Regions from separate parts of the Jeotgalibaca porci genome, predicted to be linked through region 2. Evidence: a T-box and tRNA genes for the amino acid it is inferred to sense, from the RefSeq annotation. Region 2 holds a T-box; the other holds one or more tRNA genes.

Region 1 (2,416 bases), 500 kb from region 2:
CCCAAAGGTTCCCTCAGAATGGTTGGAAATCATTCGTAGAGTGCAAAGGCAGAAGGGAGCTTGACTGCGAGACAGACAAGTCGAGCAGGGACGAAAGTCGGGCTTAGTGATCCGGTGGTACCGCATGGAAGGGCCATCGCTCAACGGATAAAAGCTACCCTGGGGATAACAGGCTTATCTCCCCCAAGAGTTCACATCGACGGGGAGGTTTGGCACCTCGATGTCGGCTCGTCGCATCCTGGGGCTGTAGTCGGTCCCAAGGGTTGGGCTGTTCGCCCATTAAAGCGGCACGCGAGCTGGGTTCAGAACGTCGTGAGACAGTTCGGTCCCTATCCGTCGCGGGCGTTGGAAATTTGAGAGGAGCTGTCCTTAGTACGAGAGGACCGGGATGGACACACCGCTGGTGTACCAGTTGTTCTGCCAAGGGCATTGCTGGGTAGCTATGTGTGGAAGGGATAAACGCTGAAAGCATCTAAGCGTGAAGCCCCCCTCGAGATGAGATTTCCCATCATCTAGAATGAGTAAGACCCCTGAGAGACGATCAGGTAGATAGGCTAGGAGTGGAAGTGCAGCGATGTATGGAGCGGACTAGTACTAATCGGTCGAGGACTTAACCAAGATTTAGAATAAAAAAAGCAAGCGATGAATGAGCGTTGGTCAGCTGTTCAGTCGTGTTATGGATTCAGTTTTGAGGGAACGTTGTTCCTTTAATTAAATAATTGTGCGGTGACGATGGCGAGAAGGTCACACCTGTTCCCATCCCGAACACAGAAGTTAAGCTTCTTAGCGCCGATTGTAGTGAAGGGTTTCCCTTTGTGAGAGTAGGACGTTGCCGCGCAGTAAATTTATTCCGCAATAGCTCAGTTGGTAGTAGCGCATGACTGTTAATCATGATGTCGTAGGTTCGAGTCCTACTTGCGGAGTTTTTTCTTTGCCGTCTTAGCTCAGTCGGTAGAGCGCCACCATGGTAAGGTGGAGGTCGTCGGTTCGATCCCGACAGATGGCTTGCGCTTTTACAAAAATATACTTAACCAACATTTAATAACCCTTGTAGTTTACTGTTTTGACAGTATGCTACAAGGGTTTTTTGGACTCTATATAATAAATGGTGTTGGTGAATCGTAATGATTCACCAACACCATTTTCTTTTTTAAAGAAAAAAGGCACGTGAACCCCCTATAATTAAGTTACCACACAAAATAACAGGAGGATTCACGTGATCCACATTCATTGTACAAGAATGTGGGTCGGAACAAAAGACCCAAATGCTTATTTAGAAGAAATTTCTATTGAGTTATGTCTTCAGTATATTGGAATCATGAGAATTAGGAGGACGATTTAAAGATACTTGCTGCCTTCTCGAATGCTCAACGGAGCCATCTGAGACGAATGCTTCTGAATGAAATCCTTCACCCACTGTGGGTTTGTTTTACTATAATCACGAAGAGACCATCCGATTGCTTTATTAATGAAGAATTCCTTGGTCCCGAAATTATTCGTGATGATTTCTGCTAAAAGGAGTGTATCGGTTTTATTCTTGAACAACAGTTGATGGTCAATGGCGACTCTTCGCAGCCAAATGTTATCCGTTTGGCTCCATTCCACCATTACTTTTTTGAGTTCGGGATAACGAAGCGTCATGCTTCCAACTACACCATCTAATCCATCGACAGTATCCCACCACGATTTTGTTACGATATACTTTTTAATTCTATTAAGATCCTCGGGCGTTAATAAGTTTTGTATCGACAAGAGGTAATCAACCGCCAACTGCTGGTATTCTCTTTCTTGTTGTTGAAAGCATTTCTCAACGAAATCGAAGTCAATTATGTGTTCCTGCAGTGCAATTCTAAAATAGGACTTTGCCACCAACTTGCGTGGAGTTGCAGCAATACCCAGAAAAGGAAATTGATTACGCATATAGGCAGCCATCGAAACGGCTCTCTCAGAATCTTGCAAAGACTTTAACTCCTCGAATAAATTTCCATACCACATAACGATATCCTCCATTCTTTCTCCATATAGAATATTATACATGACAACTTTAAGTGTGATATACTTTTGTAGGTAAAACGTTTTCAAAGGGGAGTCGGATATGAAAAAAATACAAGTGTCACAGACTGAACTTAAAGTATCAGAGATAGGGTTAGGTCTCATGAGAATGAATAGCCTTACAGATGAAGAAGCTAAAAAAGTCATTCAGACTGCGGTAGATAATGGCATTACCTTTTTTGATCATGCTGACATCTACGGGGGTGGAGAGTCAGAACGAATTTTTGGTCGCGCCTTTTCGGAAATGGGAATTGCACGTGATGCAGTCCATGTCCAATCGAAAACGGGAATTGTCCCAGGTAAAATGTATGATTTCTCAAAGGAGCATATCATTCAGTCAGTGGAAGAAAGTCTAGAACGTTTG
Region 2 (27,289 bases):
TGGTTCGGGTGTAGTCAGAGGCACTAATTCTTTCATTCATTTGTGTCAAAGCAAAAAACATCTTATTAACCTCCTTTTATCTCTCTGTATATAGATAAGCAAAAAAAGGCGAAAAGCTTTTTTGGCAGGTGATTTTTAAGATGTTTCTTAGAATTGGCTAGTTTGGTTCGCCCAACGAAACTGGATATTTGTCCAAGTTTTTCATTAAGTAGACGCTCTGATCAGGCGAATAGTAGTAAAAATTATCGTCTTTACTGAGTACAATGAGTTGGTTTTCTTGTTCTGATTTGATGAGATAAGCTTCGTCGGTGTCAGTTGAAATATAAGTTCCCTCATCTACTAAATTCGAATTTTCGTAAACTTCATAGGTCCCGTCTTGGAAGAAAGAAAGCATATAGATGTCCGGCGGCATGGTTTCAGATTGGTAAGAGCCAATTAGTTTGGGTTGAGGATCTGATGATATTTTCAACAACGTAATACTCAAAATAACAACTACTACAGAAAGAACAAGGATGATGACATCCACTTTCTTTTTCACAGAACGACCCCTTTTCGAATTTGGTGAATATTTACCTCTATTATATAGAAGAAAGGCTATTTAAAGTAGGATTGAACGAAGAAATTTTGGATGAATCGTGCCCGTTACACCGGCATTCGTTGGTTTATAAATTCTTGTACGCCGGTTTAAATGACTTTTTACCGGCGTACAGGGATTTCGAATTCTTTGTATGCCGGTAGTTTGTCACTTTTACCGGCTTACAGGTGGTTCCAAATTCCTGTATGCCGGTAGTTTGTCACTTTTACCGGCTTACAGGTGGTTCCAAATTCCTGTATGCCGGTAGTTTGTCACTTTTACCGGCTTACAGGTGGTTCCAAATTCCTGTATGCCGGTCTCTCTGGCATCAACGTACAAAAAAACGAGTCAGCTACAATGAGCTAACTCGTTACATGTTATTTGAAATAGTGACGTGCACTTTCCAAGGCATCTTGATTCATAATCAACTGACCATATTCTCCAAGAACTTCGGGCGTGGTATTTGCTTCTTCGCCGAATTCAAGGATTATAGCGATTTGATTGTCGAGATTCGTATCAACCATTTCATCAATGAAAAATTCGATTGATAAATAATACGCTCCTTCGTAATGATACAAGGATGTGTGGCCGCTCTCTAGGTAAAAGCGTTTGGATGCTTCGATAAAGTCTTCGAAGTCATTAAACTTGACCATCATGTCAAGAATTCCTAAATCATTTTCGATTAAGTGTGGTTCAGTTTTATTTTCATTCATAGTTTCAGTATGTTGGCTCATAATATCCAGTATATGTTCTGCTGGATCGAACCCCTCTTCATCAAAATTTTCCATATCATCAGCGTCACCTTTGCTTATAAATAATTCAAGGCCGCTTCCTTTTGGCAGCACTTGGAAAGTGATGGCATCTGTTTCCAGAAATTGATTCTCAACATCCACTTCTTCCAAAATACTATAAAAGAAGCTTTCGATTTGTTTTTGATTCCCGAGTAAATCTAAGAACGTTATCCCTCTCTCTTCAAGGTCAGAACTTTCAATTACCACACGAATCGTATTCTCGTTAATGTTTTCCATTTCCATGATGCTACACCTCTTTTCTGTACTATCATTGTAACAGGGTGACTGCTATAAGGCCATTCATCCGTTTCTAGATTATACCGCATCTACTATACGTTTGCAATGCGACGAAATGCGTACAAAAAAGCATGCCTATTCAGACATGCTTTAGATAAAGTGAGCGATATTAATAGAAGTTAGCAAGCTCTTGGGCTTTTTTAAGCTCAATTGCACGTACTTCTCTAGGTAGGAAGCGACGAATTTCATCTTCGTTGTATCCCACTTGAAGTCTCTTGTCATCTAAAATAATTGGACGACGTAAAAGACCAGGATTTTCTTGAATGAGCGTGAATAAGTTGTTCAATGGTAAATCATCGAGATCCACATTCATTTCTTGGAATGCTTTTGATCGTGTGGAGATGATTTCCTCTGTACCTTCTTCAGTCATTTTCAGAATTTCTTTAATCTCGATCCGAGATAAAGGTTCTGAGAAAATGTTGCGTTCCGTGTAAGGAATATTATTTTCTTCCAGCCACGCCCGCGCTTTACGGCAAGAAGTACAGCTTGGTGAAGTATATAGAGTAACCATAAATGGATCTCTCCTTTCCTGTAAGCGATTGTTCTTCTTAATAAATGTATCTTATAGAGTCTATTATACAGGATAAAGTTATTCTTGGCTACCCCTTTTTTAACATTTATTCATAATGTTGCCACAATCTGTTCACTGTTAGCTCTTTTAAAAAACATTGATTTCGTTGTTAAATCAACGTTTAACCGTATTTTAACCTTTCTTTTCAAGACCCTTATTTAGATTAATTATAAATAAAGAGAGGAAAGTTTGTGATTTTTTTTTATGGTGTCACGAACTTTAAAAATACGCTATAATAGGAGAGAAGATTATAGGAGTGTGATTTTAGTTGAAGAAAAAAGTTTTTTCAGGTGCACAGCCTAGTGGCATGTTAACAATCGGAAACTATATCGGTGCGATCAAAAATTTTGTCGCTTTACAAGATGACTATGACTGTACTTACTGTATCGTTAACCAGCATGCAATTACTGTCCCACAAGATCCAAAAGAATTAAAAGAACGGACACGCGGCTTGGCGGCTTTGTATATCGCTTGCGGCGTTGATCCGGAGAAATCAACAATCTTTGTGCAATCAGAAGTTCCTGCGCACGCGCAAGCAGCTTGGATTGTACAATGTAATACGTACATCGGCGAATTGGAGCGCATGACGCAATTCAAAGACAAGTCGACTAAACAAGATGCTGTTTCAGCTGGTTTACTGACTTACCCGCCTTTGATGGTTGCGGACATCATTCTTTATGATGCAGATCTCGTACCAGTTGGCGAAGACCAAAAACAACATCTCGAATTAACACGTGACTTCGTACAGCGTTTCAACAATCGCTACGAGGGTGACCTCATAATGCCGGAACCACTAATTCCTGAAGCGGGCGGCCGTATCATGAGTCTTCAAGACCCTACCAGTAAAATGAGTAAGTCTGACCAAAACAAAAAAGGGTTTATTTCAATGTTGGATGATCCAAGCATTATCCGTAAAAAAATCAAGAGTGCCAAAACAGATTCAAGTGGCGTGATTGAATATGACAAGGAAAACAAACCGGGTATCTCTAATCTATTGACAATTTTTGCGAACTTCAGTGGCAAATCAATTCAAGAATTGGAAGCAGAATTTGCGGACAGTGGCTACGGTCATTTCAAAGAAAAACTTGCAGATGCTGTTGTTTCCGTTCTTGAACCAATTCAAGAGCGCTACTACAAGTTGATGGAATCTGGTGAATTGGATGCGATTTTAGACGAAGGTGCTCAGCGCGCAAATGCGTATGCGAACAGTACTTTGAACCGTATTGAAACTGCCATCGGTTTACAACGTTAATAAGAATATGTTAAAAGGCAACTCCTGAAGTTAGAGGAGTTGCCTTTTTTGTGTGATTTTTTGGGAAGCGGTTGATGAACTGGCCAGCATTACACATTTTTTACTTCCGCTACTGATTCTATTACCGTGGCCCCAACAAGCAATATTACTGCCTAATTCCCTTAGTCCTGGCGGAGCCGGCCTACTCAACAATCTGAGTGAGCCATTTACAGCAAAAGAGCCTACTCAAACGTAAATTCCAATCTGAGTGAGCCATTCACAGCAAAAGAGCCTACTCAAACGTAAATTCCGATCTGAGTGAGCCATTTACAGCAAAAGAGCCTACTCAACAACCTGAGTGAGCCATCCACCCTCCAACCTAACCACCCACACAAAAAAAGAAACCGGGGCAGTAGCGTCCCGATTTCTTTTTTGAAATTCCATTTTCCCTTTATTAGCCTTCTATTAGCTTCACATAAAAAGTACGATGACGGGGACCATCAAATTCTGCGAAATAAACACTTTGCCACGTTCCCAGAATCAATTTTTCGTTTGCCAGAATTAACATTTCGCTAGCACCCACAACTGAAGACTTCATATGTCCGTCAGAATTACCTTCCATATGGACATAATCAGCGCGATGTGGAAAGGTTTCATTCAGTCCCAATTTCAAATCAACTTTCACGTCGGGATCCGCATTCTCATTAATCGTAATTGCCGCAGTCGTATGTGGACAATATACCAAGACGATCCCATCACTGACACCACTATCACGAATGGCTTCATTTAAATAGTGATCCAGATTCGTGAAAGATTGCTTTTGATGTGTTTCGATTTGAAACTTAAATAAATTGTTTGCCATTTTAACCAACTCCTATTCAGCGAAAAGAGAGTCAACCAGTTCTTCAGCAGTTATCGCACCAAAATATTTCTTCAAGTCAATCGTTTCAAATTTCTCACGTAAATCCGCTTTGGTATATTTCGTCCCTACCAACGTTTCTTCTACGTCGGAAATTTCGCCTAAACCAAAGAAGTCACCATGGACTTTTGCTTCCACAATTTCCCCTGCTTTAATATTGAACAAGAAATCAATCGTTCCAATTGGGAAACGACGGCGGATTTCGATACCGTATTTAGGCGATTTACCGTAATTCCAATTCCAGTTGCCAAAATATTCGTCGCGAATTTCGTATACACGCTTCCAATCTTCTTCCGTTAAATGATACTCTTTCACGTCTTCACGGTTATCCACTTCGAAAATATGTAGAAGCAAGGCATCACGGAATTCTTCCGTAGTCATATTTTTATAAGCCTCATCCACAAATGGTTTAATATTCGTGACGCGGCTGCGAACAGACTTAATACCTTTGGATTCAATTTTATCTTTCCGTGGTTTCAAAGCGCTGGATACAGCATCCAAGTCTGAATCAAACAAAATTGTTCCATGGGCAGTCATACGGCCATTTGTCGCATACATCGCATTTCCGGAAAATTTTTGATCTCCGATTGTTAAGTCGTTACGCCCTTTCAAAGCGGCGTCTTTAACACCCGCTTTATGCAAGAACTCAATAACTGGTTCTGTAAATTTCGCAAAATCACGGAAAGAGTTCCCGTCATCTTCGGTAATAAAACAGAATGAAAAGTTGCCTAAGTCGTGATAAACCGCACCGCCGCCGGACATCCGTCTCACAATGTGGATGTTATTTTCTTCCACATATGCTTGATTAATTTCTTCGATTGTATTTTGATTTCGTCCTATGATAATAGATGGCTCGTTAATATAAAATAGCAAAATAGGCTCATCCAAATTTTTCTCTTTTAATAAATACGTTTCCAAGGCAATATTTACACTTGGGTCAAGATGGTTTTGATTATCAACAAAATACATACCGTTTCGTCTCCTCTATCAATTAGATAATAATTTGTAAATCTTTTTCCGCAAGCTGCACAACAACAACATCGCCGGCCGCTTCCTTTGCTTCTCCCAGCAGTTTCTCCCATTCAACACTTGGAGGTAAATGCGTCAAAATTAACTTTTTCACATTTGCTTCTTTAGCAATGCTTCCCACTTCATAAGAAGTCATATGCACCTTGTGACCTTCTTGTCCTTGGAAAAAGTTTGTATCAGCTAATAAGACATCCGCATCTTTTGAAAATGAAACAAAATCCGCTAAATAGCCTGAATCTGCGGTAAATACTAACTTTTTACCCGTTGTAATTTCAATGATTTCAAGTGCATAACACGGAACAGGATGAAGCGTCTTCAAGAATGCAATCCGAAAAGGACCAATCATAATCGGTTCATTGCCAGTATAATCTACTGCTGTTGTATACGCACTTTCACGGAGTCCGTGCAAATCAGATTCTACATGCCCATAAATTGGCAGGGTTTTATCTGGGTCTTTCAGCTGAAAAACATGCTGCAGGACGCCCATATCCGCAATGTGATCGGGATGATAATGGGTCACTATAACCGCATCTAATTGCTTCGGATCCAGATGTTTTTCTAACGCCAAAACCGCGTTGCTTCCGACATCTATCAACAAATGAAAGGCTTCAGACTCCAACAAATACGCTGTGGTGCCGACACCTTTCGCAGGATAGCCGCCCATAAATCCCAATACCGTTAACTTCATAAAGATACCTCCTCATAACAGGATAACTTGCCTAATAGTAGTATAACATTGAAAAGAAAGAAAAGAACTTTAGAAATCTCAGCGATTTCTAAAGTTCTTGTTGTGCTTTCATATAGGCTAAAGCCTCTCTGGCTAGGCGTTTTCCTTCGTTGATGGCATTTGGTAGACCATACCCTCTGAAGCCATTTCCGCCCATAAAAATACCTTTGTCATTAATACGTTTTTTATGTATGGTGGTTATTTCATTTAATTCATTCCGTTCATTTGCTTCCAGATGGGGAATATTATTTATCCAGCGATAAACTTTTGCGGATTGATACGCGCCTTTAACTTGAAATATTTCATTCACTTCTTCATTAATAATATTCAAGAATGCTTCATCTGATAATTGAACAATGGTATCTTCCAGACGACGCCCCACTTCAACTAACATGATATCGTGATCGGCATCTTTCAAGGACGGCCATTTACGGTTCAACAGTGATGTCTTTGTAATATGGAAGGAACTACGCTTTGGAATAACAAAGCCGTACCCTTCTGGATAACGCGTCAACGCACCCTTTTCAAAACGATATAAAATGGTACCCATCGAGGAGACCTGTGCTTGTGGAATTTTAATGCCAATGTCTTCACAATTATTCAATAAGGGCGCAGATTCTGCAATTGAAAGTGTTGAGATAACCGTTTTTGCCCGTAAGCTCTCGTTATCATTCAAGGTCATCAGAAATACATTTTCATCCATACCATAAAGATTAGTCACTTTTTTTCCTGTTAAAACAACATCCGGAATCTTTTCCATAAGTGTTTCAACCAGCACCGCCAGACCGCCTTTCAAGGTGTATTCAGAGCCTTCACCATCCATATAGTGTGCTAACTCTGCTTCTGTTACATTATAGCGACTGTCCGTATTTTCAAATAAACTAATGAGGTTTTGGTCAAAGAAAGCAGGTGGACATAGTTCCATCGACCCAAAGATATTCTCCGGAAAGTTAGGGTAAGCAATCATTGTACTAACAGCTTTACAAAAACGATATTCCAAAAATTCAGAAGTGGTCGTATTTGAATCCATTCCCAGCTTCATATTATTAAAAGAGTGGTTAATTAATACGGATAACTTATCACTTAAGGACAATTCCTTTTCGTGCATAATATCGGAAAAATTGATGGGAATTCCGTGGTAACTCGGCTTTTTAGATGTTACAAATTCATTGGTACTGAATCGATCTAGCTTGCCGCCTATACTGTACTCTATCTCATCTTCAAGGCCCAATTCCGCTAAGAACGGCCGGATATCTTCACGGCGAATATCAAAACTACTTGCACCCACATCCACAGGACCCACGTCCGTCTGAACAGTTCGGATGGTACCGCCTATTTGATCGCTCTTTTCAAGTAAAACGAATTCAAATGGCAATCCCTCTGCTTCAATTGCTTTATTTAATTCATAAGCTGCGACCAACCCACTTAAACCACTACCCAAAATCGCAATTCTTTTATTTCCACGAAACACGTTCTCACCTTCTCTCCGAATACTTTTCGACACCTCTATCATATCCTACTTCACAGAATAAAGTAGTGAACAATTTGTGACAAATTGCATACGGTAGAATAGTAGGTAGCAGTGAAACCCTCTTTTTAGGTATTAGAAATTCCCATAGAAAAAGACCGGGAAATAATCCCCGATCCTCTACTGTTATTTGAAATAACTCGTGTTCACAAATTTCGTTTCCATAAATTCTTCTACACCTTGTTTGCCATTCTCACGGCCTAATCCCGAGAACTTCATACCGCCAAATGGTGTTTCTGAATTGGAAACCGCCACGTTATTTATTGCTACTAAGCCATATTCCAAAGCATTACTTACCTTTTCTGCGACACGTAAATCTTTTGTAAAGACATACGATGCCAAACCAAAATCAGAATCGTTGGCCATTTCAATGACTTGATCTTCACTTTCAAATGTAAGCAATGGAATTACCGGACCAAATGTCTCTTCATAGAAGATAGTCATATCGCGTGTGACATGATCCAAAACAGTCGGTTCATAGAAGAAGCCATCTGCGTATTCACCTTCCATTAAGCGACCGCCACCGATTAATACTTCTGCGCCTTTTTCGGTTGCATCTTTAATTTGTGCATCGATTGTTTTGCGTGATTCATCATTAATAAGCGGTCCCGTTACAACGCCTTCATCTTGCCCGTTTCCAACTTTAATTTTCTTCACTGCAGCAACAAGTTCCTTTGTAAATACCTCTTTAATTTCTTTTTCCACGAAAATACGGTTCGGTGACGTACAGGCTTGCCCATTGTTACGGAATTTCATTTTAACAAGCATATCCACTGTTTCTGAAATCGGTGCATCTTTGAAGACGATAAAGGGTGCATGCCCACCCAATTCCAGAGATATTTTCTTCAATGTTTTACCTGACTGTTCGTACAATACATGGCCGACTTCAGTAGAGCCGGTAAATGTTAACTTGCGGACATCTTTGCTTTCAGCAAAAGTAGCGCCGATTTCACTCGCTGAGCCCATAACCAAGTTGGCAACGCCGGCTGGTAAGCCGGCTTCTTCGAAGATTTCGAAAATAGCAATCGCGGATAGCGGGGTATTCCCAGCCGGTTTCAAAACAACTGTACAGCCCGCTGCGAGAGCTGGTCCAATTTTACGGACAATCATGTTTGATGGGAAATTCCATGGTGTAATGGCACCCACCACTCCGACTGGTTGTTTACGTACCTCATATTTATGATTATTTGGAGCCGGAATAGTTTCTCCGTAGATGCGACGCGCCTCTTCAGCATTCCAGTGCAAATTATCAACGTTCGTTTGGATTTCACCTTTTGATTCTGCCAATGGCTTTCCTTGTTCTAAAGTCATAATCAGTGCTAATTTATCCGCATTTTCCTCAATTAAGTCGGCAGCACGGTGCAGAATTTTGACCCGTTCGCGTAATTCCATACCAGACCAAACAGGAAAGGCCTGTTTAGCTGCTTCAATCGCTCGTTCGAAGGCTGCTTTGTCACCTCTTGATACTTCCGTTAAGGTTTCGCCAGTCGCAGGGTTAATAACTGGCCGCATCCCTTTTGATCCTTTTTCCCATTTTCCATTTATAAATAAATCAGTGTGCATTTCTGGCAACGTTTGTCTCTTTGTTGTCATTCTTCTACCTCCTGTGTTTTCGCTTTCATTATTAACCTAACATAAGTTTAACCGAAAACAAAAAAAGTTACCTCATAAAGAGATAACTTTTTTTCGTTTAATTATTTGTTTAATGCTGTTTTAGCTTGTTCTGCAACTGCTGTGAAAGCTGCTGCATCGTTAACTGCTAATTCTGCAAGCATTTTACGGTTCATTTCCACTCCAGCAAGTTTCAAACCGTGCATCATTTGGCTGTAGCTCAAACCGTTCATGCGAGCTGCTGCGTTGATACGCGTAATCCATAGACGACGGAAGTTACGTTTAGTTTGACGACGGTCTCTATATGCGTACATATAAGATTTCATCACTTGTTGTTTAGCTGTTTTGAATAATGTATGTTTTGAACCATAATAGCCTTTAGCCAGTTTAAGAACTTTCTTGCGGCGTTGGCGTGTTACTGTTCCACCTTTTACACGTGGCATGGTAATTCCTCCTTATGAGAACATCTTGTTCTCTACTAGTATTCGTAGTTTAATTATTTCATTTGTGATAATTGTTGGCTGATACGTTTCATATCAGATGCGTGTACCATTGATGGCTGACGCAATTGACGTCTTTGTTTTTTAGTTTTTCCGTGGAATCTGTGGCTTGTGAAAGCACTGTAACGTTTCAAACCACCATTACCAGTTCTTTTGAAACGTTTAGCAGATCCGCGGTGTGTCTTTTGTTTTGGCATTAGTCTTCCTCCTAAAAAAATAAAATTGTTACTTCTCTTGCGTTGGAGCCAGCATCAAGAACATACTTCTACCATCCATACGTGGTTTGCTTTCAACTGAGGATACATCCGATAGTTCAGATGCTAGGCGGTCCAGGACTTTTTGTCCGATTTCTTTATGTGTGATTGCACGTCCTCTAAATCGAATAGATGCTTTCACTTTGTCGCCTTTTTCCAAGAATTTGCGTGCATTACGCATTTTCGTTTGGAAATCATTCTCATCAATGGACGGACTTAGACGCACTTCTTTGATGTTGACCACTTTTTGGTTTTTACGAGCTTCCCGTTCGCGTTTTTGTTGATCGAAACGGTATTTCCCGTGATCCATAATACGGGCTACAGGCGGTTTTGCATTTGGCGATACTACTACTAGATCCAAATTTGCGGCTTCAGCTAGTTGCAATGCTTCTGCTTTCGTTTTTACTCCGATTTGTTCACCATCGCTTCCAATTACACGAAGTTCGCGTGCTCGGATTCCGTCGTTTACCATCATATCTTTAGCTATGGTCATTCACCTCCATGATATTTGAGAGAAAAGCGCAGAAAAAAGAGCGGATATCTCCGATACCCGCCCAATTATGACACAGTCCAATACTGTGACAAACTTGTACATATCTGGCCCAAGGACAACTGTCAACTTAGGCGAGAAGCGGGTGCTCCTGCTTGTATTTTCTCAACTGTTATATCTTACTATGTATTTATCATATTGTCAAACATTTTTTTGAATTTATTTACCCAACGCGCTGAGAGTGATGTCGCCGACCGTTTTGGCTGCGACTAGTAATGCTTTTTCGTTGATATCGAATTTCGGATGGTGATTCATAAAGTATGTGTCTGTTTCTGGTTTTGCACCCATATTTAAGAATGCGCCAGGAATTTTCAATAGATATTGGCCGAAGTCTTCGGCACCGTTAAAGGCCGGTGTTAAGGAAGCATTTTCCAGATACGTCCCTACGCCACGCTCATTCATTACTTTCGCAGCTGCTTCGGTCTGTTCAGGGTGGTTGTATAGTGGCGGATAGTCCCAGGCGAATGTGACTTCGGTTTCCACACTGAAGCCTTCTTCCAACCCACGCGCTAATTTACGGACTTCTTCTTCAATCTTCTTCCCAACTTCGATATCCATGTAACGCGCATCGCCGTAAAGTGTCAGATTATCCTTGATAACATTGCTGACGCCTTCTCCTTCAAAGGAACCAATCGTTACGACCGCCATATCAAAGGGATTAATACGGCGAGAAACAACCGTCTGTAAGTTCATGACAAAGGAAGAAGCAGCGACAATCGCATCGTTACTCATATGCGGCATGGAACCATGTCCACCTTTTCCTTGAATTTTAACTGAAATCTCACTACAGCCGGCATACGCCCAGCCACTCGCGTACTCAACGTGCCCGACTTCGATGTTTGGATAAAAATGAATGCCGTAAATTTCATCCACGTCGTCCAGTTCACCGGAATCGACTATCGATTTAGCACCACCCGGTCCAACTTCTTCAGCATTTTGGTGGACGATTTTAATGGTACCGGCCCACTCATCTTTCAATTCGATGAAACAATCTGCCAAGGTCATCAAATATGCGGTATGTCCGTCGTGCCCACATGCGTGCATCACACCGGGCTTCTTAGAAGCAAACGGTAAATTAGTCTCTTCCTTAATTGGTAAGGCATCAAAATCCGCCCTCAAGGCGATCGTTCTGCCCGGCTTATTCCCTTGAATGGTTACAACGATACCGTAACCATTTCCGACATTGCGTTTGACTTCTACGTCCTTCCCTGCATAGAAGGCAGCAATCGTGTCGGCTGTTTCTTTTTCTTCAAATGAAATTTCAGGATTTTCGTGAAAATGACGGCGTAGTGCAATCATATCTGCTTCCTTTTGTTCAAGTAGGTTCATCAATTTATCGCGTGACATGCTTGTTCCCCTTTCAAATAATACGTTGGTGTTATAGTAACACAAACCTATTTCGGATGGGATAGAAATGTTTCCTTTTGGATGCCTGCGCACTCAAATTCGTTTTTGCGTTTGAGTGCGCAGGTAATGCCTAAAAATGCGCACTCAGATTCGTTTTTGCGTTTGAGTGCGCAGGTAGTGCTTAAAACTGCGCACTCAGATTCGTTTTTGCGTTTGAGTGCGCAGGTAGTGCTTAAAACTGCGCACTCAGATTCGTTTTTACGTTTGAGTGCGCAGGTAATGCCTAAAAATGCGCACTCAGATTCATTTTTACGTTTGAGTGCGCAGGTAATGCCTAAAAATGCGCACTCAGATCCGTTTTTGCGTTTGAGTGCGCAGTTTAGTCCTCAAATGGCTCTCTCAAACCATTTTTAAGCCTTATAGTGACCATTTCACCCCGAAAAAATACGAACCTCACGAGGAGGTTCGTACATTCCATTATTTAAAGTTCTTAATTTCGAAATCAACAGATGACAGATACTCTTCTGCAGCCATTGTATTCATTTCCTTCGAACCATAACGACGGACAGTCAACGTATTTTCGGCTACTTCTTTGTCTCCGATTACGATTTGGTAGGGAATTTTTTGCGTTTGAGAAGCACGGATTTTGTAACCCATTTTCTCGTTGCGATCATCCACTTCGACGCGCATACCCATGCGGTCCATTTGTGATTTCAACTCGTAAGCACGGTCTGCATGGTGCTCCACGCTTACCGGGATGATTGTTGCTTGAACCGGTGCCAACCAAGTTGGGAACGCACCTTTATATTCTTCAATCAAGTAAGCTACGAAACGTTCCATTGTTGAAATAACGCCACGGTGAATAACAACCGGACGGTGGTTATTTTCACCGTCTTCACCAACGTATGTTAAGTCGAAACGTTCTGGCAACAAGAAGTCTAATTGGATTGTAGACATTGTTTCTTCTACCCCAATTGCAGTCTTGAATTGAACGTCCAGTTTTGGACCGTAGAAAGCAGCCTCGCCGACAGCTTCGAAGTAGTCCAATTCCATTTCATCCATTGCTTCTTTCAGCATTGCTTCTGCTTTTTCCCACATTGCATCGTCATCAAAGTATTTCTCTTTGTCAGCTGGGTCGCGGTAGCTTAAACGGAAACGGTAATCGGTAATCTTGAAGTCTTCGTAAACATCTAGTACTAATTGTAAAGTACGTTTGAATTCTTCTTTGATTTGATCTGGGCGAACAAACACGTGTGCATCGTTCAATGTCATTTCACGTACACGTTGTAACCCAGATAATGCCCCACTCTTTTCGTAACGGTGCATCATACCCAGTTCCGCGATTCGGATTGGCAATTCACGGTAGCTGTGAACTTCATTTTTGTAAATCATCATGTGGTGCGGGCAGTTCATTGGACGTAGAACCAACATTTCGCCATCACCCATATCCATTGGCGGGAACATATCTTCATGGTAGTGATCCCAGTGACCGGACGTTTTGTACAAGTCTACGTTTGCCATGATTGGCGTGTAAACGTGTTGGTAACCCAAGCTTACTTCTTTATCCACAATGTAACGTTCCAATGTACGACGGATTGTCGCACCTTTTGGCAACCAGAATGGTAAACCAGATCCAACTTCAGGAGAAATCATAAACAAGTCTAATTCTTTCCCTAATTTACGGTGGTCACGCTGTTTCGCTTCTTCACGCATTTTTAGGAATTCGGCTAAATCTTTTTTGTTAAAGAATGCCGTTCCGTATACACGTTGCATCATTTTGTTGTCTGAATTTCCGCGCCAGTATGCACCAGCCAATGACAATAATTTGAACACTTGAATTTTACCTGTAGACGGCACGTGAATCCCACGGCACAAGTCAGTGAAATCTTCTTGTTGGTAAACAGTTAGAATTTCATCTTCTGGTAAATCAGTAATCAATTCCACTTTATAAGGATCATTCGCGAAAATTTCCAATGCTTCAGAACGTGAAACAACACGACGGACGATGGCATGGTTCTCACGGATAATTTTTGTCATTTCCGCTTCAACGTCAGCCAATTGCTCTTCTGTCAATTGGTTTTCCATATCTGTATCATAGTAGAAGCCTGATTCAATCGCAGGTCCTACCCCGAAATGAACACCCGGGAATAAACGTGTCATCGCATGTGCTAATAAATGCGCGCTTGAGTGACGCAAAATACCCAATGCATCTTCGTGATCCGGCGTTACAATTTCCAATGTTCCGTCTTCTTCCAATTCACGGGTAAAATCAACTAATTCACCATTGAATTTCCCAGCTAGTGCTTTTTTAGCCAAGCTGTTGCTGATGCTTTTCGCAACGTCTTGAACAGTTATTCCCTTGTCAAATGACTTGATAGAGCCATCTGGGAAAGTAATCTTAATTTCTGCCATTTTTATTCCTCCATACTCTCTTAATAAATAAAAAAAGTCCCATTCCCAGAATTTCTTCCGGAAATGGGACGTGTAATTGACGTGGTTCCACCCAAATTCAGTTCTCGTCAGAAACGAAAACTCTTCAGCGCGTTAACGGTGCGGACCGGAAGAATCTACTTGTTTCAATTCTTCTCTCGAAAGGGGTACATACAAAAGGCCATTGAGATGTTCCACCAACCCATCTCTCTCTAAAAATGTTATCTTCTGTTGTCTGTCTTTCTCAACGATTTCATTTAATTTCTAGTTCATTAAAACATGAACAAGCAAGAAATGCAAGGGCCTCTTAACCTTTTAGACGGCGATTCTTCCCTGTCATTTGTACTTCTTTCGCCAAAAAGCGCACACGTTCCATTAAACGTTTGGCTTTAATCGGCTCATCGTCACCGCGATTTCCGATTCGCAAATGTTGTTCCAACTCGGAAAAAGTGAGATTTGAGGTAAAAAATGTCGGCAAATGTTCTTGCATCCGGTGTTGTAAGATCACACCCAGAATTTCATCACGCACCCAAGTCGAGTTAATTTCAGCACCGATATCATCCAACATTAAAATCGCACTTTTTTTAATCAAGTCCAACTTTTCAGGCACACTGTTGTCTGAAATCGCAGCTTTCATTTCTTGCGTAAATGTCGGGTAATGCATCAAAGTTGTAACATGACCTTTCAAAGAAAGCTCATAGGCAATTGCCCCCAACAAATACGTTTTACCAACACCAAATGGCCCGTGGATATACAAGCCCTGATGGAAGCTACCTGGACTATCGGCATACGCTTCTATAAAATCGAACGCTTCGCTCAGCACATCCAAGCGCTCTTCCGTTTGCACGAATTGCTCCATTGTTGCTTTTCGAGCTTCTTTGGAAATATTAATTGAATTGATGCGGCTACGCAATTCTTTCTCACGTTCCCGTTTAATCGTGGCTTGATCGGGAACATACACCACATCAATATATCCGGCATTAAGCGCCAATTCCGGTTGGTAACCGGGGTTTTGCCCCATTTCGCCGCGTGTTAACTTACGCTTTTCTTGCACGAACTCATGTAACTTTGAGTAGCTGTTCGAAATCATTTCTTGCGTAATTGTTTTTTTATTTGTTTCCAGAAAAGTATGGACTTCCGGATCAGCCAAGACCGAGCGAATCATATTTTCATATTGTTCGGAAACATTTGGTTGGTTCATAAATTTACGGAATCCTCTTCCAATGTGATCCATTAGTCATCTCCGGCCTTTCTACCATTCCTGAATTTTTTCAGGCGTTCATTAAATCGTTTCTGTTCTTCGTCAGAAAGAAGACGTTCGCTTTTCGTCTGCGTCGGTTTCTCCGTTGCCCATTCCGGTAATTTCTCCACCTTACGGACAACGTTACGACCATATTGACGGACGTTGCGCTTTTCAGCAGTGGCGCGCTTTTGTCCGATAAATTGTTTCGTTTTATTAATCGCTTCTTCGGGCAAGGAGATTTCGGATTGGGTCCAGTCGTTGGCAATCCGTTCTGCGACACCTTTATTCATCGTCGGCTCACCTTGAATTACCAACATGTAATAAATCAGCATATTCAAAACTCCCGAGGACAAATCGTATTGGCTCAACAAAATGTTCAGCAGATTTTTTTCATTTGAAGTAACCTGTCCCTTTTTCTGCGCCTTAATATCCGCGATAAATTGATACGGAGTTAATTTTTCCGCTAGTAAAACCAATTGTATTTCCTGCTCAGTGTAGCCGGCTTTTTTCAAAGCCGCTTCCCGGTTCGCCTGTTGCTCGGCAGAAGCCTCGGCCGTTTGCTCCACTTTGTCACGAATCACACTCTTAGAAATACCTTGAGTCGTGCTGTCGGCAGCCAAATTCTCGAGCTCCTTTGTATCCACAACACCATTCTCAAGATTTGATGCACGCATCAATAATGCGGCCATCTCCTCTTCTTCAATGCCGTACAATTTATTAAGGACTTCAATCTTCTTCCGAAGTTCTGATGTCAATGCTTCAGGACGGAAAAACTGACTATTTAATAATTGCTTCAAGTAGCTGAAGTTAAACGAAGATATTTCAATCTGCGGTGCTTGACCTTTGCGTGATTCCAGCAATGAACTTTGCTCCAACGGGACAATCGTACGCGCCACATTATAAACACCTACAAATGATTGCGTAATCTTCTGTAAGTCACTATAGTCAGCTTTTGGAAAACTGTATTGCTCTTGCAGCCGTCTCAAACGTCCTTCACCAATGTGTTCCCGCAACAGCATCCGTAACAAATCTTCTTCAAAAAACTGTTTGCTCGTGACAGGCATCAACGGCTCGTAGATGTATTCTTTCATCTGCTCGGTTTCTCTCACGTATGTATTCAATAAGCCTATGCCTTCCAAACGAATGCGTGCCTGATAAAACTCCGGTATCCCGACGTTTAATGTGGCTAGCAGTTCAGAATGCAGTTTTGGTTGGGGTGTCATTTCAAAATCACCCAATAGCGTCATGTACAAACTGAACGCATGTGAGCCGATAATAGGTTGATACAAGTAGGTGATGACTTTACGGTCCACATCGGAAATAAAGCACGTTTGTTGTGTGCGAAAGGAGTCTTTCGGACTTAAATTTTTCCAAGGTGTATTCATTCGTTCCGCCCCTCTAGCTCATGGTGATTCTTTTTCTCAAGGTTTTGTAGTTCCGCCAAGAATGTTTCACGATCAGAAAATTGACGATACACACTCGCAAAGCGAATATACGCTACATCATCAATTTTAGCCAAGTGCTCCATCACATACTCACCGATAGCCATACTTGGTATTTCGCTCTCACCCGATGCACGCAGTTCCCGTTCAACCTGGTTCACAACTTCTTCCAGCTGCTCCAACTTAATCGGACGCTTTTCACTGGAGCGAATCAGACCACGCAATAACTTTTCACGGCTGAATTCTTCACGTGTCCCGTTCTTTTTCACAACGAGCAACGGTGTCTGTTCAATTCGTTCAAAAGTAGTAAAGCGTTGGTGACAACATTCGCACTCACGACGGCGGCGAATCGAGTTATTTTCTTCGACGGGGCGGCTGTCCACAACTCGCGATCCATTATATTGACATTTTGGACATTGCATTCTTTCCAGACCCCTTTCTAGTCATTTTCTGTAGCTAGTATACCATAATAACCGCTATATTATGTTGTTTTTCAGCCATGTTTCAACTTGTTCATAGGTATGGTTCAGGGGGCCGTTGTTGTCTATGACAATATCTGCGCGGTCTTTCTTGGTTTCAATCGGCTCTTGACTGGCAATACGATTCAAAGCCTCTTCTTCCGTCAAATTGTTGCGGGCCATTAACCGTTCCAGCTGCACTGCTTCGGTTGTATACACAACCATAACGGCATCACAGTGGGTTTCATAGCCTGCTTCATACAGTAAGGGAATATCCAATACAATCAGCGGTTGGTTTGCATTTACAAGCGTTTCTGTGTCGGCCATAATCGTCCGTCTAATCTGAGCACTTAAAAGGTTATTTAGCGTTTCACGTTTTTCAGCATCGGAAAAAATCATTGCGCCTAGCTTTTCACGATTTAATGTTCCGTCTTTTTGGATAATTTCAGTTCCAAAATGCGCGACAATGTTAGCCAACCCTTCTGTCCCTGGTTCAACCACGCGACGTGCTACTACATCTGCATCCACCACCGCATAGCCTTTATCAGAAAAATACCTTGACACGGTTGACTTCCCAGTCGCGATACCTCCTGTTAATCCTAAAATATATGTCATCCTGCCGGTCCTTTCTTTTCATAGCGTGCAATCGACCCTTGGCACTTAGGACAGTAATGTGTGCCCCGTTGTGCGACTTTAGTCTTTTCAATCGGGGTGCCACAGCGTGGACAGTCTTCATTTGTCTTGCCATAAACATTGAGAGCAACTTGAAACTTCCCGGCTTCTCCCAGCGTGTTTTTATACGTCCGAATGGTGGTCCCGCCTGCTTCCACTGCATTTGCAATAACCGTAATAATCGCTTCACGCAGACGCGCAGTCTCCCCCTTATTTAACTGATTCGCGGGTTTCATGGGATTAATTTGCGCACGGAACAAAGATTCATCGGCATAAATATTCCCCACACCTGCCACAATATGCTGATCCAGAATCACCGCTTTAATTGCACGTTGTGTCCGGGATAACTTTTCTTGGAAATTCTCGAGCGAAAATTGGCTCGTTGTTGGTTCAGGTCCTAACTTTTGAATTGGACCGTAATTTTCCTTTTTATCAATCGGCATCAACGAAAAACGACCGAACTTACGCACATCCAAATAACGCAAATCGCGATTATCACTGAGATGAAAAACGACATGCGTGTGTTTCTCATAAGGCTCACCTGTTTTTGTAACAGTGAATTTCCCTTCCATTCGCAAATGGGAAACCATCGCCCAATGATCTAAAAGAAAAATCAAGTACTTACCCCGACGTTCAATTGTATGAATTTGTTCGCCGACTAATTCATTTTGGAAACGTTCAGAGGAAAATGGCGGTGTAATCATCCGATTCCAGAATACGTCCACACTCTTGATGGTCGCACCCGCCACGAGCTGATTGAGCCCTCTGCGAACCGTTTCTACTTCTGGTAATTCAGGCATGTACATCTTCCCTTTCTTTTTGTTTAATCAGATATTTTTGACTTAACTTCAAGGCCGGCAACCACAAGACTAAAACAGCAGCTGCGAGTACTAAAAATAACAGCCAAGCAGGCTGATAACTGCCCGTCCTATCAAACAACGTTGCGACGGTAATAGAGCCGAATGTCATCCCTGTTTGCTGGACACTTTGGATGATCCGTAAGCATCACCGTAATTTTCGACGGTATACAAGGAGGCAACCAATAGCGGGCCGACAACCGCCCCAATCGCATTTGCGGATCCATACAGAATCGCAGCTACAAACGCGGCCCACAACTGATTTGAAAAGAGCATAAAAAAGAAAACCAGGGATAAGGTACCGGCACTGTAAATAATCGCGACTTTTATGCCAAAGGTATCATTTAGCCATCCCAATAATAATTTCCCAAAGATTCCTACGAGTGAATAGATCGAAATCAATAATCCTCCAAATACAGCGCCATGCGCGAGGCTGAAAGCACGTGGAAATTGTCCCAGTCCGCCGCCATTTACCAAGCCCGCAAACAGCATGCCAATAAGTAGCATGAGGAAAAATGGTTTCCCAAGAGATTCCTGACCGCTTAAATATATCTGGCGATTCTGAATCTTGGTTTGCGTTTCACCGCTTTGGTTACTAATCAACTTGGTTAAGCCTTTATCTTCAGGGACACGTTGGTAAATAAACAGCGATATCAGCAGGCCAATCGCCAGCAGCATGACGCCATAAATGATATACGTTTGGCGCCAGCCATATTATAATAACCATTTCGACACAAGCGGTCCAAAAATGACTCCGCCCATACTTAATCCGGTCATCGCCAGACTCATCGCTTTTCCGCGCTTCCATTCAAACCAATTACTAATCATCATTGCCACAGGAATAATCCCAATAAAAACGAAAGCTATTCCTTTAACGAGTGAGATCAAATAAAAAACGTACAAATGATTGGCAAAGCCAAGCATCGCAATGGCTGTCCCGTAAAGAGCAGTCATCGCGATGTGGATTTTCTTAAAGTATTTAGTACTCAATAAGCGTGAAGCCAATGGTGCCAATAAAATGCCCACACCTTGAAGTAAGGTATTTGATAACGTAAATTGACTCAACGAGATACCTGTATCTTCGGTAACCGCCGTAGCAAATAAGCTGGTTAGAGAAACCGAAATTGGTGCTGAAAGAGCTAAAAACACAATCGCTCCTAAAACAATCATCCATCCGTAAAAAGGGTTAGCCTTTCTCATTTGAAATCCTCCTTAGAAACGACTGTGTCACAGTCTTCCTGCTTACTTCGCTTCGTACCAACTATTTCCGTAATGACTGTCCACTAACAAAGGTACAGATAGGCTGACAGCATTTTCCATGATTTCCGGCACCAATTTCTCCAGTACTTCAATCTCTTCTGGCGGGCACTCAAAAATCAACTCATCATGCACTTGTAAAAGCATACGTGTTTTCATATTTTTTTCTTTCAACGCTTTATTCATGCGAATCATCGCAATCTTTAAGATATCAGCTGCTGTTCCTTGAATCGGCGAGTTGATCGCTGTTCGTTCAGCAAAAGAGCGCAAGTTGAAGTTACTGCTGTTGATATCCGGTAAATAACGGCGACGGTGGAATAGCGTCTCAACGAATCCTTTTTCTTTCGCTTCTTCCACAATATCCGTCATGAACTGCTTGATACCTGGATATTTTTCGAAATATGTATCGATAAATGTTTTGGCTTCGGGTCTTGAAATACCTAAGTTTTGCGATAATCCGTAGTCAGAAATACCATAAACAATTCCAAAGTTAACAGCTTTCGCTTGGCGACGCACATTGCCCGTCACTTCTGCTTCATCTTCAATCCCAAACACACGCATGGCTGTTGAAGTATGAATATCCTGTTCTTCGATGAAAGCTTCCTTCATATGCGCATCTTCAGAAATATGCGCCAAGACACGCAATTCAATTTGTGAATAATCCGATGCAAATATTTGCCAGTCTGGATGCGAAGGTACAAAGGCTTGACGAATCTTGCGCCCTTCTTCCATTCGAACCGGAATGTTTTGTAAGTTTGGTTCGTTAGAGCTTAAACGTCCCGTTTGTGTCAGCGTTTGTGTATAAATGGTATGGATTTTCCCTGTTTCAGGTTTGATATATTTTAACAATCCTTCCACATATGTGGATTGCAACTTCGCAAGTTGGCGGTAATCCAAAATCATTTGGGCAATCGGTGCGGTCGCACTCAATTTCTCTAACACGTCAACGGCCGTTGAATAGCCTGTTTTCGTTTTCTTAATAACGGGCAATCCCATTTTTTCAAATAAAATGATGCTCAGTTGTTTTGGTGAATTCACATTAAATTCTTCGCCTGCTTCGGTGTAGATGCCTTTTTCCATTTCTGTCAAACGCGCGGCAAATTCGACTTTCATTTTCTCCAAACGTGCGGGTTCAACCGTGATACCAGTCATTTCCATTTCTGCCAAAATAAGCGCTAAGGGTAATTCTATTTCATAGTATAATTCGGTCAAGTTATCCTTTTCGAATTCAGCTTCCAATTGAGGACGAAGTGTTTGAATGGCTTTTATTTTACGTGCTAAGTGTTCGTTCACAATGTCCGCATCTTCCGGAACAGCTTGCTTCGCACCTTTTCCATAAACCGTTTCGTCATAAGAAACTTCTGTATACCCGTATTCCTGTGCGACTGCGGCAATGTCGCGGCCCGTGTCTTTCGTATTGATAATATAGGAAGCCAGGAGCGTATCGAAATGAATCCCGTTCAGTGTGATGCCTGCATAATGCAAGATAACCTGTGTGCGTTTGGCATCATAAACGGCTTTTTTCATTTCTTCATTTGCTGCCCACTCTTTGAAAGGAATGCTAGCTTTTACCGTTTCCGGAGAGGCTGTATAAATCGTGTTCGCGTCTCCCCAAGCTACAGAAACGATTGTGCCATAGTGGTAGTTATCCTCTAACATTTCGACATAAAGCGCCATATCATTAGTGAAATGTGCTTCGGTAATTTCGTCGAGATGTGTATAAGTGATTTTCTCAAAAGAATCTGAAACGTCTTCTTCCGTATGATCCAAATCGCGTAAGAATGTATTGAAGTTCATTTCGCGATAGAAAGAAACCAGTTCTTCTTTGTTTTCATCTGTCACAATGAGTTCATCAAGTGAATAGCTAACCGGCGTAGCCAAGTCAATTGTTGCTAACTTTTTACTCATAAACGCTAATTCTTTGTCGTTGATGAGGTTTTCTTTCATCTTACTTTTTTTCATTTCATCGACATGTTCATAAAGATTTTCGATGCTGCCGTACTCTTTCAACAATTTTAAAGCCGTCTTCTCACCGACTTTGGTTACACCTGGGTAGTTATCGGAAGAATCGCCCATTAGACCTTTCATATCGATAATCTGGAGCGGTTCGATTCCCATCTCCTCACGAATCGATTCCGGTGTATAAGATTTCAATTCTGAAACGCCTTTAACGGTAATATCTACACGTGTCTGGTCAGTCGCAAGTTGCGTTAAATCTTTATCGCCGGTAATAATAACGACGTCAAACCCTTGCTCTTCAGCCATACGGGCATATGTTCCGATAATATCGTCTGCTTCGTAATTTGGAAGCTCGTACGTTTTGGAACCCATCGCTTCGATTAGGACGCTGAAGTACGGCCATTGCTCTGCCAACTCTGAAGGCATCGTTTGACGGCCGCCTTTGTATTCTTTAAAGTACTCGGTCCGGAATGTCGTTTTCCCAGCATCGAAAGCCACCAACATATGGGTCGGTTGCTCCACTTCGAATAAGCGCGTTAAAATGCGGTTGAATGCGTAAAGCGCATTTGTATGAAGGCCATTTTGGTTTTTGAATCGATTCAAATCCAACAGGCCGTAAAAGGAGCGGAATGCCAAACTGCTTCCGTCCAATAATAATAATTTCTTTTTATCTGCCATTTTATTTACATCCTAACTTTTTTATTCTTCATCCCCATCCGGGAAATGCAGCTTTTGTGGAGTCGCCACAATCAATTCTGCTTCCACCAGGCGTTCGCCATCTAGAGTGTTTCCTTCGACAAATATCGTCACTTGCTCGCGGCGTTCGTCCAAGCGCTTCACTGTGAAATCAAAGGTAATCGTGATGTTGTGATAAATCGGTTCGATAAGGTCAATGGATAGATCCACTATATGCGAACCAGGGCCTGGTAAATGCTTGGAAATATTACTCGTAATAATTCCAACAAGGAGTACCGTTGGCACAAGCGGCTTGTGATAAGTTGTTTCTTGAGAATAGTCGTACTGAACGTAAAGCGGGTTATCATCGTTTGTTAATCCTAAATATAACAGAACGTCGCGCGTCTCAATAATCTCTGTAACCGTTAAGGAATCCCCTTCTTGAATTTCATCAATCGTTTTTCCTAGTTTTATATCTTTCAATGCCATACGATCCTACCTTCCCGTATCAAATAGATTACTTCCATTTTAACAAATCCCGCAAGGGTTTCAAAGGAACTGGAACAATTAGATCCGATGAATGTCGTTTGGAGGATGAGGTGAGGCAGCGATTTGGGGTTTTTGGGGAATGATTACTGGTTCATTGCTCACTTTCGCCGCATTATGGGGAATGATTACCGATTCATTGCTCACTTTCGCCCGCAAAAAAAGACTGCCTCATTTTACTGAGAACAGCCTCTGATTTAGCCTTTATTAGTTTACACGTTTAATACTGTGATTCAATATCTCTTCATACGCCATACCGAATTTTTGAACATCTCCGGCACCCATGAATAGAATCACTGCATTGCGGTATTGCAACAATGGTGACAGATTTTCGAGTGGAAGCACTTCTGCTCCTTTTTCAACTTTATCTGCCAAGTCTTGAATTGAGACCGTACCACTTTGCTCACGTGCTGATGCGAAAATGTCACATAAATAAACAGCATCCGCAACATTTAATGCTTCCGCAAATTCACTCAACAAAGCAACTGTGCGTGTAAATGTATGTGGTTGGAAAACAGCGATGATTTCTTTTTCAGGATATTTTTGACGTGCCGCATCCAATGTTGCTTTAATTTCTTGTGGATGGTGAGCATAATCATCAATTAGTATCATATCCTCTACTATTTTCTCGCTAAAGCGACGCTTCACGCCACCAAACGTATCTAATTGTGCTTGAACTTTTTCTTTCGACAGACCTTCCAAATGCGTGAAGGTAATGACTGCCAATGAGTTCAAAATATTGTGATTTCCAAATGTTGGGATTGTAAAACGACCATAGAATTCACCACGAATCGTTACATCGAACGTACTGCCTTCTGTTGTCTTTTCAATATTACTCGCCACAACATCATTTTCAGCTTCCATTCCATATAAATAAATCGGAACATCAACCTTGATGCGGTCCATGTATGGATCATCGCCACACGCAATCAACCCTTTTGATACTTGCCCGGCAAATGTCTCGAAAGCATTCACCACATCGTTAATATCTTGGTAGTAGTCTGGATGGTCAAAATCAATATTGGTAATAATCGCATAATCCGGAGAATATGCCAAGAAATGACGACGGTATTCGCACGCTTCCAACACAAAGAAATCTGCGTCTTGACGACCAAACCCTGTTCCATCTCCAATTAAATAACTGGTTGGCTCAATCCCACTCAGTACGTGTGACAGTAATCCTGTCGTACTTGTTTTACCATGTGAACCTGTAATCGCTACACTGGTAAAATCTTGGATGAACTTGCCAATAAATTCATGATAACGGACAACCTCTAAGCCTAACTCTTTCGCACGCACAATTTCTTCGTGCGAATCTGGGAAGGCATTCCCTGCTATAACAACCATTCCTGGTTTAATGTTTTCTTTCGCAAATGGATACATCGGTATGCCTAAATCATCTAGCCCTTTTTGAGTAAAGAAATAAGTCTCTACATCTGAACCTTGTACATTTAAACCTTTACCGTGCAAAATAATTGCGAGTGCACTCATGCCGGATCCTTTGATCCCGACAAAATGATAGATATTTTGATTATTCATTTGTTTCCTCCACTAATCTATAACCGACCTCAATGAAAAAAATCCCCACGAAATTATAACACTTATTGAGTATATTACAAGCATCTACGTTTCATTCATTTCATCAAAGAAAGATTTGACACCATTCACGATGGGCGTTTGCTGGACAACTTCTCTCTGTGCCCACGAATGAGCCTGCTCTTGTTCCATAATTAACCCTAGCGAGCGGTGCAAAGCTTTGTTTGCTTTTCTATTAACTGCAGACTTCTTTTCAACTTCTGTGGATGGGTTCAAATCAACTAAAATCAAGTCTGCATCATTCACATACAGCTGCTCCTTGATTCTACTATAATCTGTGCTTCCTTTTTCATCACGAGGATTAGTATTCCAGATTGAAGGAATCTCAGAAGCGCGAAATGGGCGTCGACTCTTGTAAAATGAAAAAACTTGAGAAGCTTTCTCACTGTTTTCCTCGCGTTGCCGCTTCCGCTCTTCAGAGATATAGTCTTTCCGGATTTTCGCCTCAGGATTTTCCTTTTGATAGCGTTGGAAAGAATGTTTATGTTCTCTTAAAAATGGAACAGAAGGAGTGGCACCGTGCATGTCTGACGCAACAAACGTTGTGTGCTGGGACTGGCGTTCACTTTTTTCCGTTTCTTTTTCATCATGAGCTGATGTATTTAATAAGTAATTCGGGAAAGTACCTTTACCCTTAATCATTGCACGCACTCCTTCCGGTATTATTATTCAAAAAATGCTTTTCCTGTTTCAGTATCGGCATCCAGCACCAAAATACCTTTTTTGCCCGTTGGATTCTCAACGTTCAATTCTTTAGCTGAACAAATCATGCCGTTACTTTTTACTCCGCGTAACTCACCCGGCCAAATAATCAAACCACTTGGCATTACTGCACCCGGTTTCGCTACAACAACTTTTTGCCCTTTTTTAATATTGCTAGCGCCACAAACAATTTGCAGAACTTCGCCATTATCCACTTCTGTTTGAGTGATATTTAAATGGTCTGAATCTTCGTGCGGTACACACTCTTTAACATACCCCACCACAAATTTTGGTGACAAATCAACAGTAATTTCATCTTCGAAACCAACCGTTTTAATCAAAGCATTCAATTGCTCCAATTCTTCATCTGTCAAAACAACCTGCCCATTTCCAGCCGGTGTAAATGTTTTAGAAATTTCAAAAACATTCATACTTACTGTTTCGCCAGTCGCTTCACGGTAAATACGTGTTACATTTCCCTTTGACTCTGTTGCCAGTTCAGAACGCGTAATGTCACCTTTTGTTAATAATAATGTATCGCCAACTGCATCTTTGTTATAAAAACTTAACCACATAATAATAGGCTCCCTTAGATTTTTTCGCGTGTTTCTTCTAAATACGCTTCGATTTCTTCTTGTGTTTTACGATCGCCATTTACCCAACGGCTTACTTCTTCACCTTTATTGTACGTAATGAAACTTGGAATTCCCATGACACTGTGCTCTTGCGCAAACGGCATAAATTCATCGCGGTCCACTTCAACAAAGGTGAAATCTGCGAACTTTTCAACTATTTCAGGCATAAACGGTTTGATGTAGTGACAGTCACCACACCATGTCGTTGTAAATAAATACACTGTTTTTTCTGCTTGTTTCAGTTCTTGTAATTTTTCAAGTGTTAAATTTCCCATCTGAATGCCCTCCTAATTTCTTTCCATAATCGTTTCGTATGTACTCTTATCAAGTGTTTTCGCTACTTGAATAACCATCTCTTTAGCAGCAGCGTAGTCATCAATATGGAACATGGATTGATGTGTATGAATATAACGTGCTGAAACGCCGATTACCGCACTTGGTACACCGTGATTCATTGTGTGCGCTGCACCAGCATCTGTACCACCTTTTGATACAAAATATTGATACGGAATATTGTGCGTTTCTGCAGTATCCAACAAGAACTCACGCATTCCCCGCAAAGTAATCATGCCAGGATCTTGAATACGCAGCAAGAATCCTTCTCCCAAATGGCCAAAGGTTCCCTTTTTAGTCATCAAGTCATTTGCAGGAGAACAGTCAACGGCAAAGAATAAATCTGGATTAAATTTATTAACTGAACCGCGTGTCCCGCGTAGCCCTACTTCTTCTTGCACGTTTGCTCCCGCAATCAAGGTGTTTGGTAATTTTTCATCTTTTAGAGCTTCTAAGGCTTCTACCACAACAACGTTCCCGTAACGGTTGTCCCATGCTTTCGCAATAATTTTCTTTTTATTGGCAGTCCAAATCGTTTCAGCTTGCGGTACGATT

What was found. A T-box is a leader RNA that pairs with one kind of tRNA and senses whether it is charged. The one in region 2 lies ahead of thrS (threonine--tRNA ligase), so its partner is inferred to be a tRNA-Thr.
Region 1: it has a tRNA-Thr gene. The T-box ahead of thrS (threonine--tRNA ligase) is inferred to sense a tRNA for this amino acid. The anticodon was not compared.

The regions. Positions count from the first base shown of each region.
Region 1 is NZ_CP049889.1:1,085,035-1,087,450, reverse strand. Features, by position in the region: rRNA gene G7058_RS05550 (23S ribosomal RNA) at 1-618, shown strand, start outside; rRNA gene rrf (5S ribosomal RNA) at 723-838, shown strand; tRNA gene G7058_RS05540 (tRNA-Asn) at 850-923, shown strand; tRNA gene G7058_RS05535 (tRNA-Thr) at 934-1,006, shown strand; gene G7058_RS05530 (DNA alkylation repair protein) at 1,339-1,995, opposite strand; gene G7058_RS05525 (aldo/keto reductase) at 2,096-2,416, shown strand, end outside.
Region 2 is NZ_CP049889.1:571,056-598,344, forward strand. Features, by position in the region: gene G7058_RS02965 (competence protein CoiA) at 1-61, opposite strand, end outside; gene G7058_RS02970 (hypothetical protein) at 158-538, opposite strand; gene G7058_RS02975 (adaptor protein MecA) at 952-1,608, opposite strand; gene spxA (transcriptional regulator SpxA) at 1,772-2,173, opposite strand; gene trpS (tryptophan--tRNA ligase) at 2,541-3,485, shown strand; gene G7058_RS02990 (secondary thiamine-phosphate synthase enzyme YjbQ) at 3,919-4,326, opposite strand; gene G7058_RS02995 (lipoate--protein ligase) at 4,339-5,352, opposite strand; gene G7058_RS03000 (MBL fold metallo-hydrolase) at 5,375-6,100, opposite strand; gene hemG (protoporphyrinogen oxidase) at 6,189-7,610, opposite strand; gene G7058_RS03010 (NAD-dependent succinate-semialdehyde dehydrogenase) at 7,794-9,260, opposite strand; gene rplT (50S ribosomal protein L20) at 9,362-9,721, opposite strand; gene rpmI (50S ribosomal protein L35) at 9,775-9,975, opposite strand; gene infC (translation initiation factor IF-3) at 10,004-10,525, opposite strand; ribosomal protein L20 leader region at 10,552-10,685, opposite strand; gene G7058_RS03030 (amidohydrolase) at 10,742-11,929, opposite strand; gene thrS (threonine--tRNA ligase) at 12,407-14,341, opposite strand; T-box leader at 14,403-14,616, opposite strand; gene dnaI (primosomal protein DnaI) at 14,667-15,593, opposite strand; gene G7058_RS03045 (replication initiation and membrane attachment family protein) at 15,593-16,987, opposite strand; gene nrdR (transcriptional regulator NrdR) at 16,984-17,466, opposite strand; gene coaE (dephospho-CoA kinase) at 17,521-18,117, opposite strand; gene mutM (DNA-formamidopyrimidine glycosylase) at 18,114-18,974, opposite strand; gene G7058_RS03065 (hypothetical protein) at 18,967-19,143, opposite strand; partial or broken gene G7058_RS11860 (MFS transporter) at 19,140-20,231, opposite strand; gene polA (DNA polymerase I) at 20,274-22,925, opposite strand; gene G7058_RS03085 (hotdog family protein) at 22,947-23,411, opposite strand; gene murC (UDP-N-acetylmuramate--L-alanine ligase) at 23,676-25,007, opposite strand; gene G7058_RS03095 (hypothetical protein) at 25,092-25,706, opposite strand; gene ytpR (YtpR family tRNA-binding protein) at 25,730-26,341, opposite strand; gene G7058_RS03105 (thioredoxin family protein) at 26,356-26,676, opposite strand; gene pepA (glutamyl aminopeptidase) at 26,689-27,289, opposite strand, start outside.